DNA from 3 places in the Lysinibacillus sp. FSL M8-0134 genome. Region 2 is predicted to be linked to each of the others. Evidence: a T-box and tRNA genes for the amino acid it is inferred to sense, from the RefSeq annotation. Region 2 holds a T-box; the other regions hold tRNA genes.

The links. The T-box of region 2 lies ahead of MKY49_RS15690 (valine--tRNA ligase). A T-box ahead of a tRNA ligase gene usually reads a tRNA of that ligase, here a tRNA-Val.
Region 1: it has a tRNA-Val gene. The T-box ahead of MKY49_RS15690 (valine--tRNA ligase) is inferred to sense a tRNA for this amino acid. The anticodon was not compared.
Region 3: it has a tRNA-Val gene. The T-box ahead of MKY49_RS15690 (valine--tRNA ligase) is inferred to sense a tRNA for this amino acid. The anticodon was not compared.

The regions. Positions count from the first base shown of each region.
Region 1 is NZ_JBBPAJ010000001.1:3,377,703-3,380,902, reverse strand. It holds gene nadB (L-aspartate oxidase) at 1-312, opposite strand, end outside; gene MKY49_RS17205 (cysteine desulfurase family protein) at 404-1,498, shown strand; rRNA gene rrf (5S ribosomal RNA) at 1,761-1,876, shown strand; tRNA gene MKY49_RS17195 (tRNA-Val) at 1,887-1,962, shown strand; tRNA gene MKY49_RS17190 (tRNA-Thr) at 1,966-2,041, shown strand; tRNA gene MKY49_RS17185 (tRNA-Lys) at 2,049-2,124, shown strand; tRNA gene MKY49_RS17180 (tRNA-Leu) at 2,142-2,226, shown strand; tRNA gene MKY49_RS17175 (tRNA-Gly) at 2,263-2,337, shown strand; tRNA gene MKY49_RS17170 (tRNA-Leu) at 2,343-2,431, shown strand; tRNA gene MKY49_RS17165 (tRNA-Arg) at 2,440-2,516, shown strand; tRNA gene MKY49_RS17160 (tRNA-Pro) at 2,527-2,603, shown strand; tRNA gene MKY49_RS17155 (tRNA-Ala) at 2,618-2,693, shown strand; tRNA gene MKY49_RS17150 (tRNA-Met) at 2,720-2,793, shown strand; tRNA gene MKY49_RS17145 (tRNA-Ile) at 2,801-2,877, shown strand; tRNA gene MKY49_RS17140 (tRNA-Ser) at 2,893-2,985, shown strand; tRNA gene MKY49_RS17135 (tRNA-Met) at 3,039-3,113, shown strand; tRNA gene MKY49_RS17130 (tRNA-Asp) at 3,117-3,192, shown strand.
Region 2 is NZ_JBBPAJ010000001.1:3,067,447-3,070,646, forward strand. It holds gene MKY49_RS15690 (valine--tRNA ligase) at 1-1,470, opposite strand, end outside; T-box leader at 1,552-1,811, opposite strand; gene MKY49_RS15695 (valyl-tRNA synthetase) at 2,084-2,839, opposite strand; gene MKY49_RS15700 (CoxG family protein) at 2,932-3,200, opposite strand, start outside.
Region 3 is NZ_JBBPAJ010000001.1:167,038-170,237, forward strand. It holds rRNA gene MKY49_RS00810 (23S ribosomal RNA) at 1-1,115, shown strand, start outside; rRNA gene rrf (5S ribosomal RNA) at 1,180-1,295, shown strand; tRNA gene MKY49_RS00820 (tRNA-Val) at 1,307-1,382, shown strand; tRNA gene MKY49_RS00825 (tRNA-Asp) at 1,386-1,461, shown strand; tRNA gene MKY49_RS00830 (tRNA-Thr) at 1,470-1,545, shown strand; tRNA gene MKY49_RS00835 (tRNA-Tyr) at 1,553-1,636, shown strand; tRNA gene MKY49_RS00840 (tRNA-Trp) at 1,641-1,714, shown strand; tRNA gene MKY49_RS00845 (tRNA-His) at 1,762-1,837, shown strand; tRNA gene MKY49_RS00850 (tRNA-Gln) at 1,847-1,921, shown strand; tRNA gene MKY49_RS00855 (tRNA-Lys) at 1,936-2,008, shown strand; tRNA gene MKY49_RS00860 (tRNA-Arg) at 2,026-2,102, shown strand; tRNA gene MKY49_RS00865 (tRNA-Pro) at 2,117-2,193, shown strand; tRNA gene MKY49_RS00870 (tRNA-Ala) at 2,208-2,283, shown strand; tRNA gene MKY49_RS00875 (tRNA-Ser) at 2,297-2,389, shown strand; tRNA gene MKY49_RS00880 (tRNA-Phe) at 2,394-2,469, shown strand; tRNA gene MKY49_RS00885 (tRNA-Gly) at 2,476-2,549, shown strand; tRNA gene MKY49_RS00890 (tRNA-Ile) at 2,554-2,627, shown strand; tRNA gene MKY49_RS00895 (tRNA-Asn) at 2,635-2,711, shown strand; tRNA gene MKY49_RS00900 (tRNA-Glu) at 2,713-2,784, shown strand; gene MKY49_RS00905 (nitric oxide synthase oxygenase) at 3,074-3,200, shown strand, end outside.

The sequences.
Region 1 (3,200 bases), 310 kb from region 2:
GAGGTGACGATCAATTGGGAGACCAGTTTTTAAATAGTTCTGCATAATTTTAGTGCCGTCTTCTATAAGTGTTTCCACATTTCTTTTTTCATGATGATATTCTCCAGCTTTCAATGTATCAGCAATATGATGTTTAATATGATCTTCTTTGCTTGTAACGGCTGCTATACCACCTTGTGCACGATAAGAGCTACTCATATAAACAGAAGATTTTGTAACAATTTGTATTTGAAAATGTTCTTCGAGTAGTAAAGCAGCCTGAAGTGCCGCAATACCACTGCCGATGATAAGGACGTCTGTCTTTACATCCATAGTTATACCTTCTTTACAATTGTCTTGACACCTATCTTTACATAAAATAAAAAAGAAAACAAGACCCGATGAATTAGAGAGGAAGAAGATGATGATTTATATGGATTATGCTGCAACGTCACCTATGATGAAGGAAGCTCTTGATGCATATATAGGGGTAGCGCAGCGTTATTATGGAAACAGTTCAAGTCTTCATGATCTAGGAGGACAAGCGCATTATTTCGTGCAACAGTCAAGAGAAGTTGTAGCGCAAGCTCTAGGCGTAACTAGCGATGGTATTATTTTCACTGGGAGCGGAACAGAAGGAAATATTATGGCCATCTTGTCATTAGCACTAGCCTCTAAAAAAGGGAAGCATATTATTTCATCTCAAGCTGAGCATACGTCAGTGCACGCAGCTTTGAATACACTTGAGAAAATGGGGTATGAAGTGACAAAATTGCCGTTAAAGAAGGATGGTTGTATTGATTTGCAGGAACTTCAAAAAACAATACGATTAGACACGGCTTTGATTACCATTCAACATGTTAATTCAGAGATTGGCTCCATTCAGCCTTTGAAGAAAATAATAGAGCTGGCAGGAGAATCAGGTGTTTACTGTCATATTGATTGTGTTCAGTCATTTGGAAAATTAGCTATACCAAAAGGAATAGATGCTATTACAATTTCGGCTCATAAAATAGGTGGGCCAAAGGGGTGTGGTGCGGTTTATCTAAATCCCTCCATCCGCGTGCAAGCATTAACACCAGGTGTGACACATGAGAGAGGTTTAAGAGGAGGTACATTAGATACGCCTGCAATTGTGGCCTTTGCAGCTGCAATTGAAAACTATCAATATGAATTAAAACATTATGTGATGTTAAGAGGAGTTTTAAAAAGTAAACTGCCTGAATCATGCAAGCTAATAGAATGTAAGCAGCAATTACCTAATATTTGTGGTGTAATGATGGATAGATTAGAGGGCCAATATGTTCTTTTAAAGCTGAACGAGTCGGGAATCTGTATCTCTACAGGTAGCGCATGTGATATTCATAGTGAATCTGGAACGAAGGCTATTTTATCGATGGGTTTTTCTTTGGAAGCAGCACGTCAATTTTTTAGAATCTCTTTTGGCCCTTCGACAACAATTGAAGAAATTACAAGATTAACAATAGAGCTTTCAACCATTTCATTAGATAACAAGTGAGGGAAATCATAAGGCCTTCACTTGTTTTATTATAGATTTTAGGCTATAAAACATATCAAGAAAAATAATTGTTTTCTTTTGAAACAACAATTGATATAATATTTTGCAGGGCAATATTTTCTCTTACTTAACAAAAATATCTTTAAAAAGTAATAATTTCTTTTTTTTATAAAAAAGTATTGCACAATGTTAAAAAACGTTATACAATAATTCTTGTCTTGAAGGACAGGTAAACAACTTCAAAACAAGATACATAAAATAGTCTAGTGATGATGGCAAAGAGGTCACACCCGTTCCCATACCGAACACGGAAGTTAAGCTCTTTAGCGCCGATGGTAGTTGGGGGCTTCCCCCTGTGAGAGTAGGACGTCGCTAGGCATAATACCCAGGAGGATTAGCTCAGCTGGGAGAGCACCTGCCTTACAAGCAGGGGGTCGGCGGTTCGAGCCCGTCATCCTCCACCATATGCCGGTTTAGCTCAGCAGGTAGAGCAACTGACTTGTAATCAGTAGGTCGTGGGTTCGATTCCTATAGCCGGCACCATTTTTTCGAGCCATTAGCTCAGTTGGTAGAGCATCTGACTTTTAATCAGAGGGTCGAAGGTTCGAGTCCTTCATGGCTCACCATTTTGAAATAATAATAAGCGGGTGTGGCGGAATTGGCAGACGCACTAGACTTAGGATCTAGCGCCGCAAGGCGTGGGGGTTCGACTCCCTTCACCCGCACCATTATTTTCATTGCCAGATAAAAAAACTTATGCACATGCGGAAGTAGTTCAGTGGTAGAACACCACCTTGCCAAGGTGGGGGTCGCGAGTTCGAACCTCGTCTTCCGCTCCAAATGTGCCGGGGTGGCGGAACTGGCAGACGCACAGGACTTAAAATCCTGCGGTAGGTGACTACCGTACCGGTTCGATTCCGGTCCTCGGCACCATTTATTATGCGCCCGTAGCTCAATTGGATAGAGCGTCTGACTACGGATCAGAAGGTTATGGGTTCGACTCCTGTCGGGCGCGCCAAAAGAACGAACGGGAAGTAGCTCAGCTTGGTAGAGCACTTGGTTTGGGACCAAGGGGTCGCAGGTTCGAATCCTGTCTTCCCGACCATTTCCTAAAATTATGGGGCCTTAGCTCAGCTGGGAGAGCGCCTGCCTTGCACGCAGGAGGTCAGCGGTTCGATCCCGCTAGGCTCCACCATAGTAAATAACCAGTATAAAGATCCTGGCGGCGTAGCTCAGCTGGCTAGAGCGTACGGTTCATACCCGTAAGGTCGGGGGTTCGATCCCCTCTGCCGCCATCTTAAAGGACCTTTAGCTCAGTTGGTTAGAGCAGACGGCTCATAACCGTCCGGTCGCAGGTTCGAGTCCTGCAAGGTCCACCATTTATATAGTGTAACGGAGGTATACCCAAGTCTGGCTGAAGGGATCGGTCTTGAAAACCGACAGGCGGGTAACACCGCGCGGGGGTTCGAATCCCTCTACCTCCTCCAGTTTTAAATTTTTATAAATGGTGCTTTAAAAACTCGAAACAGAATATCATTATCGCGGGGTGGAGCAGTGGTAGCTCGTCGGGCTCATAACCCGAAGGTCGTTGGTTCAAATCCGGCCCCCGCAACCAAAAGGTCCCGTGGTGTAGCGGTTAACATGCCTGCCTGTCACGCAGGAGATCGCCGGTTCGATCCCGGTCGGGACCGCCATTATTATA
Region 2 (3,200 bases):
GAAAATAATATCATAGCCCGTTACAAGTGTATTTGTTGGGTAATAGCGTTTATATTCTTCATTCGCTTCATCCGGCCAGCCCATTGTAGAAAACGGCCATAGTGCAGATGAGAACCAAGTATCTAGGACATCTTCATCCTGTGTCCAATTTTCTGCATCAGCTGGGGCTTCTTTCCCTACGTAGATTTCGCCTGTTTCATTATGATACCAAGCTGGGATTTGATGACCCCACCATAATTGACGAGAGATACACCAATCACGAATATTTTCCATCCAGCGAGAATATGTGTTTTCAAAACGAGCTGGTACGAAGTTTACTTTCCCTTCTGCGTCCTTTTGTAGTTCAAGGGAAGCATCAGCAAGTGGCTGCATTTTAACGAACCATTGTGCTGAAAGATATGGCTCAACAACAGCACCTGAACGTTCCGAGTGTCCTACTGAATGCATATGCTCTTCAATTCGGATTAGCACGCCTGCTTCTTGTAAATCAGCAACGATTTGCTTACGGCATTCGAAACGGTCCATTCCTTTATACTTACCAGCAAGATCGTTCATTGTGCCATCTTCATTCATGACAAGGATGCGCTCTAGATTGTGACGGTTACCTACTTCAAAGTCGTTTGGATCATGGGCAGGAGTCATTTTAACAACCCCAGTACCAAATTCCATGTCAACGTAATCGTCTGCAACAATTGGAATTTCGCGGCCTACAATCGGTAAAATAACCGTTTTACCAATTAAATGCTTATAGCGCTCATCATTCGGGTGAACTGCTACCCCAGAGTCACCTAGCATTGTTTCTGGACGTGTTGTGGCAACTTCCACATATCCTGAACCATCAGCTAAAGGATATTTCATATGGTAAAAGGCACCTTGCACATCCTGGTATATTACCTCGATATCTGACAATGCTGTTTTCGCTGCAGGGTCCCAGTTAATAATGCGTTCACCACGGTAAATTAAACCTTTTTCATATAATTGAACAAACACTGTTTTAACAGCATCTGAAAGACCACTATCTAATGTGAAACGTTCACGCGTATAGTCTAATCCAAGGCCAAGCTTTGCCCATTGATCGCGAATATGTCCAGCATATTCTTCTTTCCATTCCCATGTTTTTTCAAGGAATTTTTCACGACCTAAATCATAACGTGTAATATTATCTTCACGCAGTTTCGCTTCTACTTTAGCTTGAGTGGCAATACCTGCATGGTCCATACCTGGTAGCCATAGTGCATCGTAGCCTTGCATTCGTTTCATACGAATAAGAATATCTTGTAATGTTGTATCCCAAGCATGACCAAGGTGTAATTTTCCTGTTACATTTGGTGGTGGAATAACGATCGAATAGGGTTTTTTCCCGCTTTCAGGCTGTGCCTCGAAAAATTTCCCTTGCAACCACCATTCATAGCGACCTGCTTCTATGGACTGCGGGTCATATTTTGTTGGCATTAAAATGTTTTCTGTCATATTGACTCCTCCTAATGTCTGTAGAATGTTGGTAAAATAACGCTGTTCATTTTTTTACCCAACAAAAAAACTCCTCTCGTCAAAAAGGACGAAGGAGTTTTAGTTCGCGGTACCACCTTTAATTCCAGCAGTAGATAAGATAAATGTAAATAAATCACATTTTCTCAGCCTAAATTACTGGCTCTTAATTCGGTAACGGTGTTTAACCGGCTTTAACTACTATTAGTTCACTAAAGCTGCTCAAGGGCTACCTTCAATTACGTACAAATAGAAACTTCTCAGCAACCGTTTCCTCTCTGAAAATGTAAATATAATTTACTCTTCCCCATCATAGCATCTGTATTTGATTTTCCTTATTGTACCGCAGAAACGTGTCATTTTTCAAGTGATTTAGTCATCTTTTAGTAAGAGTAAAGTAAATAGAAAGGAAGTGAGTATTCAAATGCGACGACGCAAGTATAACCCTTGGCTTTTACCACCTTGGCTACGGCAGGTTCGTTTTTATTGTAGAACTATTATCGTACCCATTTGTGCTTTTCAATTTATCCGTGTCATTATTGTGCCAACATCAGGTGATCTAATCTTCTTATTGCTCCTGCTACTTCTCTGCTATTTACTTTTGAAAGACATCATTTGAAACACGGACTTTAAGCGGTGTATATTCTTCTGTAAGGTCCCAAATCATGGAAGGCACTTCATGCCAGGAGCTGGATTCACGCACAACAATATGACTGGAGGATTCCCTCATCACTGCTTTTTGGTCTACTGTTGTCACTTTCTCTTGGCGTGAAGCTGCTGCTACGGCTTGGGGTTGTTCTATATGCATACTTTCTTCAATCGTAGCAATCGCCTTTTCTTGCTCGAAGGCTTGAACAGAGAGATGTTGACTGTCTAACATATCCTTTTCAACAATGGGCTCATATTCATTAAAAATACTTGTTACTGTCCACTCAAGCTGACACATTTGATTTGTTAGACTAGGACGAATATCTTTGACCATTAAATCTTTAAGATCCGATTCTTTTGGTAAATCCACATGTAAAGGTACAGCATACTCAAAATAACCAGTATCGCCTTGGATATCAAGGGCATCAATTGTAATTAGTTCTTCATCGTCTGTAAATGCTTCCATATCTTGAAAATCAAAGCGAACGTGAGCGGTGATGTGGTAGATGCCCATAAGTCGAAGTGAATCCTCTAACTGCATTGCCTGCCACTGAGGCTTAATTTGCACTGCTGCTATTTCAGTTGGGCAGCCGTATCCAGGAAAACAAAATGTTTCGCGCATATTCCATGTTTTTTGTTCGATAATAATCCCTCCCTTTGCATCATATGACAATTGGGAGGGTAGTATGCTAGAATGCTTCAAGTTACATACAACGATAAGAGCATTCTAGTAAAAAAATGGCATGCTAGAGAATTTCATCTAGCATGCCATTTTATGAATGATCTTCCATTCAATTAAACATGTACTAATTTAATTTTATTCGCTACACGATCTGTTAACATTTGTGTTGCTTTTGGAACGATCGGTTTAAAAATTGGATTTAAAACAGGTCCTGCCAAGCCGCCAGCGACTACTTCTAAAAAACCTGTCATTTTTGTATTTTCAGCATCAATGCTTTCTGCAAGGAAATAGCCATTTCCAGTAAAATTATCAGAAAGCCCCTTTAATTCGAATGTTACTTTTGAGGGCGCTACCCATTCTAAAATGATAATTTCTACTTCTA
Region 3 (3,200 bases), 2.9 Mb from region 2:
AAACACAGGTCTCTGCAAAACCGTAAGGTGACGTATAGGGGCTGACGCCTGCCCGGTGCTGGAAGGTTAAGAGGAGTGGTTAGCGCAAGCGAAGCTGCGAATTGAAGCCCCAGTAAACGGCGGCCGTAACTATAACGGTCCTAAGGTAGCGAAATTCCTTGTCGGGTAAGTTCCGACCCGCACGAAAGGCGTAACGATCTGGGCACTGTCTCAACGAGAGACTCGGTGAAATTATAGTACCTGTGAAGATGCAGGTTACCCGCGACAGGACGGAAAGACCCCGTGGAGCTTTACTGTAGCCTGATATTGAATTTTGGTACAACTTGTACAGGATAGGTAGGAGCCAGAGATCTCGGAGCGCCAGCTTCGAAGGAGGCGTCGGTGGGATACTACCCTGGTTGTATTGAAATTCTAACCCATGCCCCTTAGCGGGGCAGGAGACAGTGTCAGGCGGACAGTTTGACTGGGGCGGTCGCCTCCTAAAAGGTAACGGAGGCGCCCAAAGGTTCCCTCAGAATGGTTGGAAATCATTCGTAGAGTGTAAAGGCACAAGGGAGCTTGACTGCGAGACCTACAAGTCGAGCAGGGTCGAAAGACGGGCTTAGTGATCCGGTGGTTCCGCATGGAAGGGCCATCGCTCAACGGATAAAAGCTACCCCGGGGATAACAGGCTTATCTCCCCCAAGAGTCCACATCGACGGGGAGGTTTGGCACCTCGATGTCGGCTCATCGCATCCTGGGGCTGTAGTCGGTCCCAAGGGTTGGGCTGTTCGCCCATTAAAGCGGTACGCGAGCTGGGTTCAGAACGTCGTGAGACAGTTCGGTCCCTATCCGTCGTGGGCGTAGGAAATTTGAGAGGAGCTGTCCTTAGTACGAGAGGACCGGGATGGACACACCGCTGGTGTACCAGTTGTCTTGCCAAAGGCATCGCTGGGTAGCTATGTGTGGACGGGATAAGTGCTGAAAGCATCTAAGCATGAAGCCCCCCTCAAGATGAGATTTCCCATTACGCAAGTAAGTAAGATCCCTCAAAGACGATGAGGTAGATAGGTTCGAGGTGGAAGTGTGGTGACACATGGAGCTGACGAATACTAATCGATCGAGGACTTAACCAAATTGTTTGAAGCATTCAATGTACGTTTATCTAGTTTTGAAAGAATAACCTTTCAACTGAATAAGTGAAGTGATGATGGCAAAGAGGCCACACCCGTTCCCATACCGAACACGGAAGTTAAGCTCTTTAGCGCCGATGGTAGTTGGGGGCTTCCCCCTGTGAGAGTAGGACGTCGCTTCGCTTATTTTTTGTGGAGGATTAGCTCAGCTGGGAGAGCACCTGCCTTACAAGCAGGGGGTCGGCGGTTCGAGCCCGTCATCCTCCACCATATGGTCCCGTGGTGTAGCGGTTAACATGCCTGCCTGTCACGCAGGAGATCGCCGGTTCGATCCCGGTCGGGACCGCCATTATTTTTGCCGGTGTAGCTCAGTTGGTAGAGCAACTGACTTGTAATCAGTAGGTCGTGGGTTCGACTCCTATCGCCGGCACCATTCCCTTGGAGGGGTAGCGAAGTGGCTAAACGCGGCGGACTGTAAATCCGCTCCTTAGGGTTCGGCGGTTCGAATCCGTCCCCCTCCACCATTTTAGGGGCATAGTTCAACGGTAGAATAGAGGTCTCCAAAACCTTTGGTGTGGGTTCGATTCCTACTGCCCCTGCCAGGTATTGAGGTACTCGTTCATATACAGCTGTTATGATTTATATAGTGGCGATTGTGGCGAAGTGGTTAACGCATCGGATTGTGGTTCCGACATTCGTGGGTTCGATTCCCATCAGTCGCCCCATTTCAACATTGGGGTATAGCCAAGCGGTAAGGCAACGGATTTTGATTCCGTCATGCCTAGGTTCGAATCCTAGTACCCCAGCCATTTTTTTCTTTAACGAGCCATTAGCTCAGTTGGTAGAGCATCTGACTTTTAATCAGAGGGTCGAAGGTTCGAGTCCTTCATGGCTCATCATTTTTATTTACTAAGCGCCCGTAGCTCAATTGGATAGAGCGTCTGACTACGGATCAGAAGGTTATGGGTTCGACTCCTGTCGGGCGCGCCAATAAATGTATTTTACGGAATGTAGCTCAGCTTGGTAGAGCACTTGGTTTGGGACCAAGGGGTCGTAGGTTCGAATCCTGTCATTCCGACCATCTTTTATTTAAATGGGGCCTTAGCTCAGCTGGGAGAGCGCCTGCCTTGCACGCAGGAGGTCAGCGGTTCGATCCCGCTAGGCTCCACCATTTCAATATTTTTGGAGGTATACCCAAGTCTGGCTGAAGGGATCGGTCTTGAAAACCGACAGGCGGGTAACACCGCGCGGGGGTTCGAATCCCTCTACCTCCTCCATTTCGGGTCAGTAGCTCAGTTGGTAGAGCATTAGATTGAAGCTCTAAGTGTCGGCGGTTCGATTCCGTCCTGACCCACCATTATTTGCGGGTGTAGTTTAATGGTAAAACCTCAGCCTTCCAAGCTGATGTCGTGAGTTCGATTCTCATCACCCGCTCCAAAATGGGCCTATAGCTCAGCTGGTTAGAGCGCACGCCTGATAAGCGTGAGGTCGATGGTTCGAGTCCATTTAGGCCCATCATTATTCCGAAGTAGCTCAGTTGGTAGTAGCACCTGACTGTTAATCAGGTTGTCGCAGGTTCGAGTCCTGCCTTCGGAGCCACGGCCCGTTGGTCAAGTGGTTAAGACACCGCCCTTTCACGGCGGTAACACGGGTTCGAATCCCGTACGGGTCATCAAGCATGTAGCACAGATGTGTGTTACATGCTTTTTTCTATATGTAGATGTTCAACCAAGACTATAAAACCATTAAAAGGTTCTGTAGCTTTTTTATGGTGAACATAGGACAGTATAAATGCTTTAGCTCATTTCAAGGTCCTGTTCCATTTATCAATCACATGTTTCACCCACTAATAAATTTGAACAAACTATTTCATATATGCAATATGTATGTTTTTTCAACAGCTATTTTCATGGTGCTTGCCGTATCGTTGCTCTAATATGAGGGTAAGTGGAGGAATCGATATGAGTATACAGGAGATAGAGCAATTCTTAAGTCAATATCAGAAAGAACAAAATAAATCAGATCTTTGGTTAGAGAATAGATTGCAAGAGATTAAGAGTGAAGGTGAATATTACCCCACAACAGAGG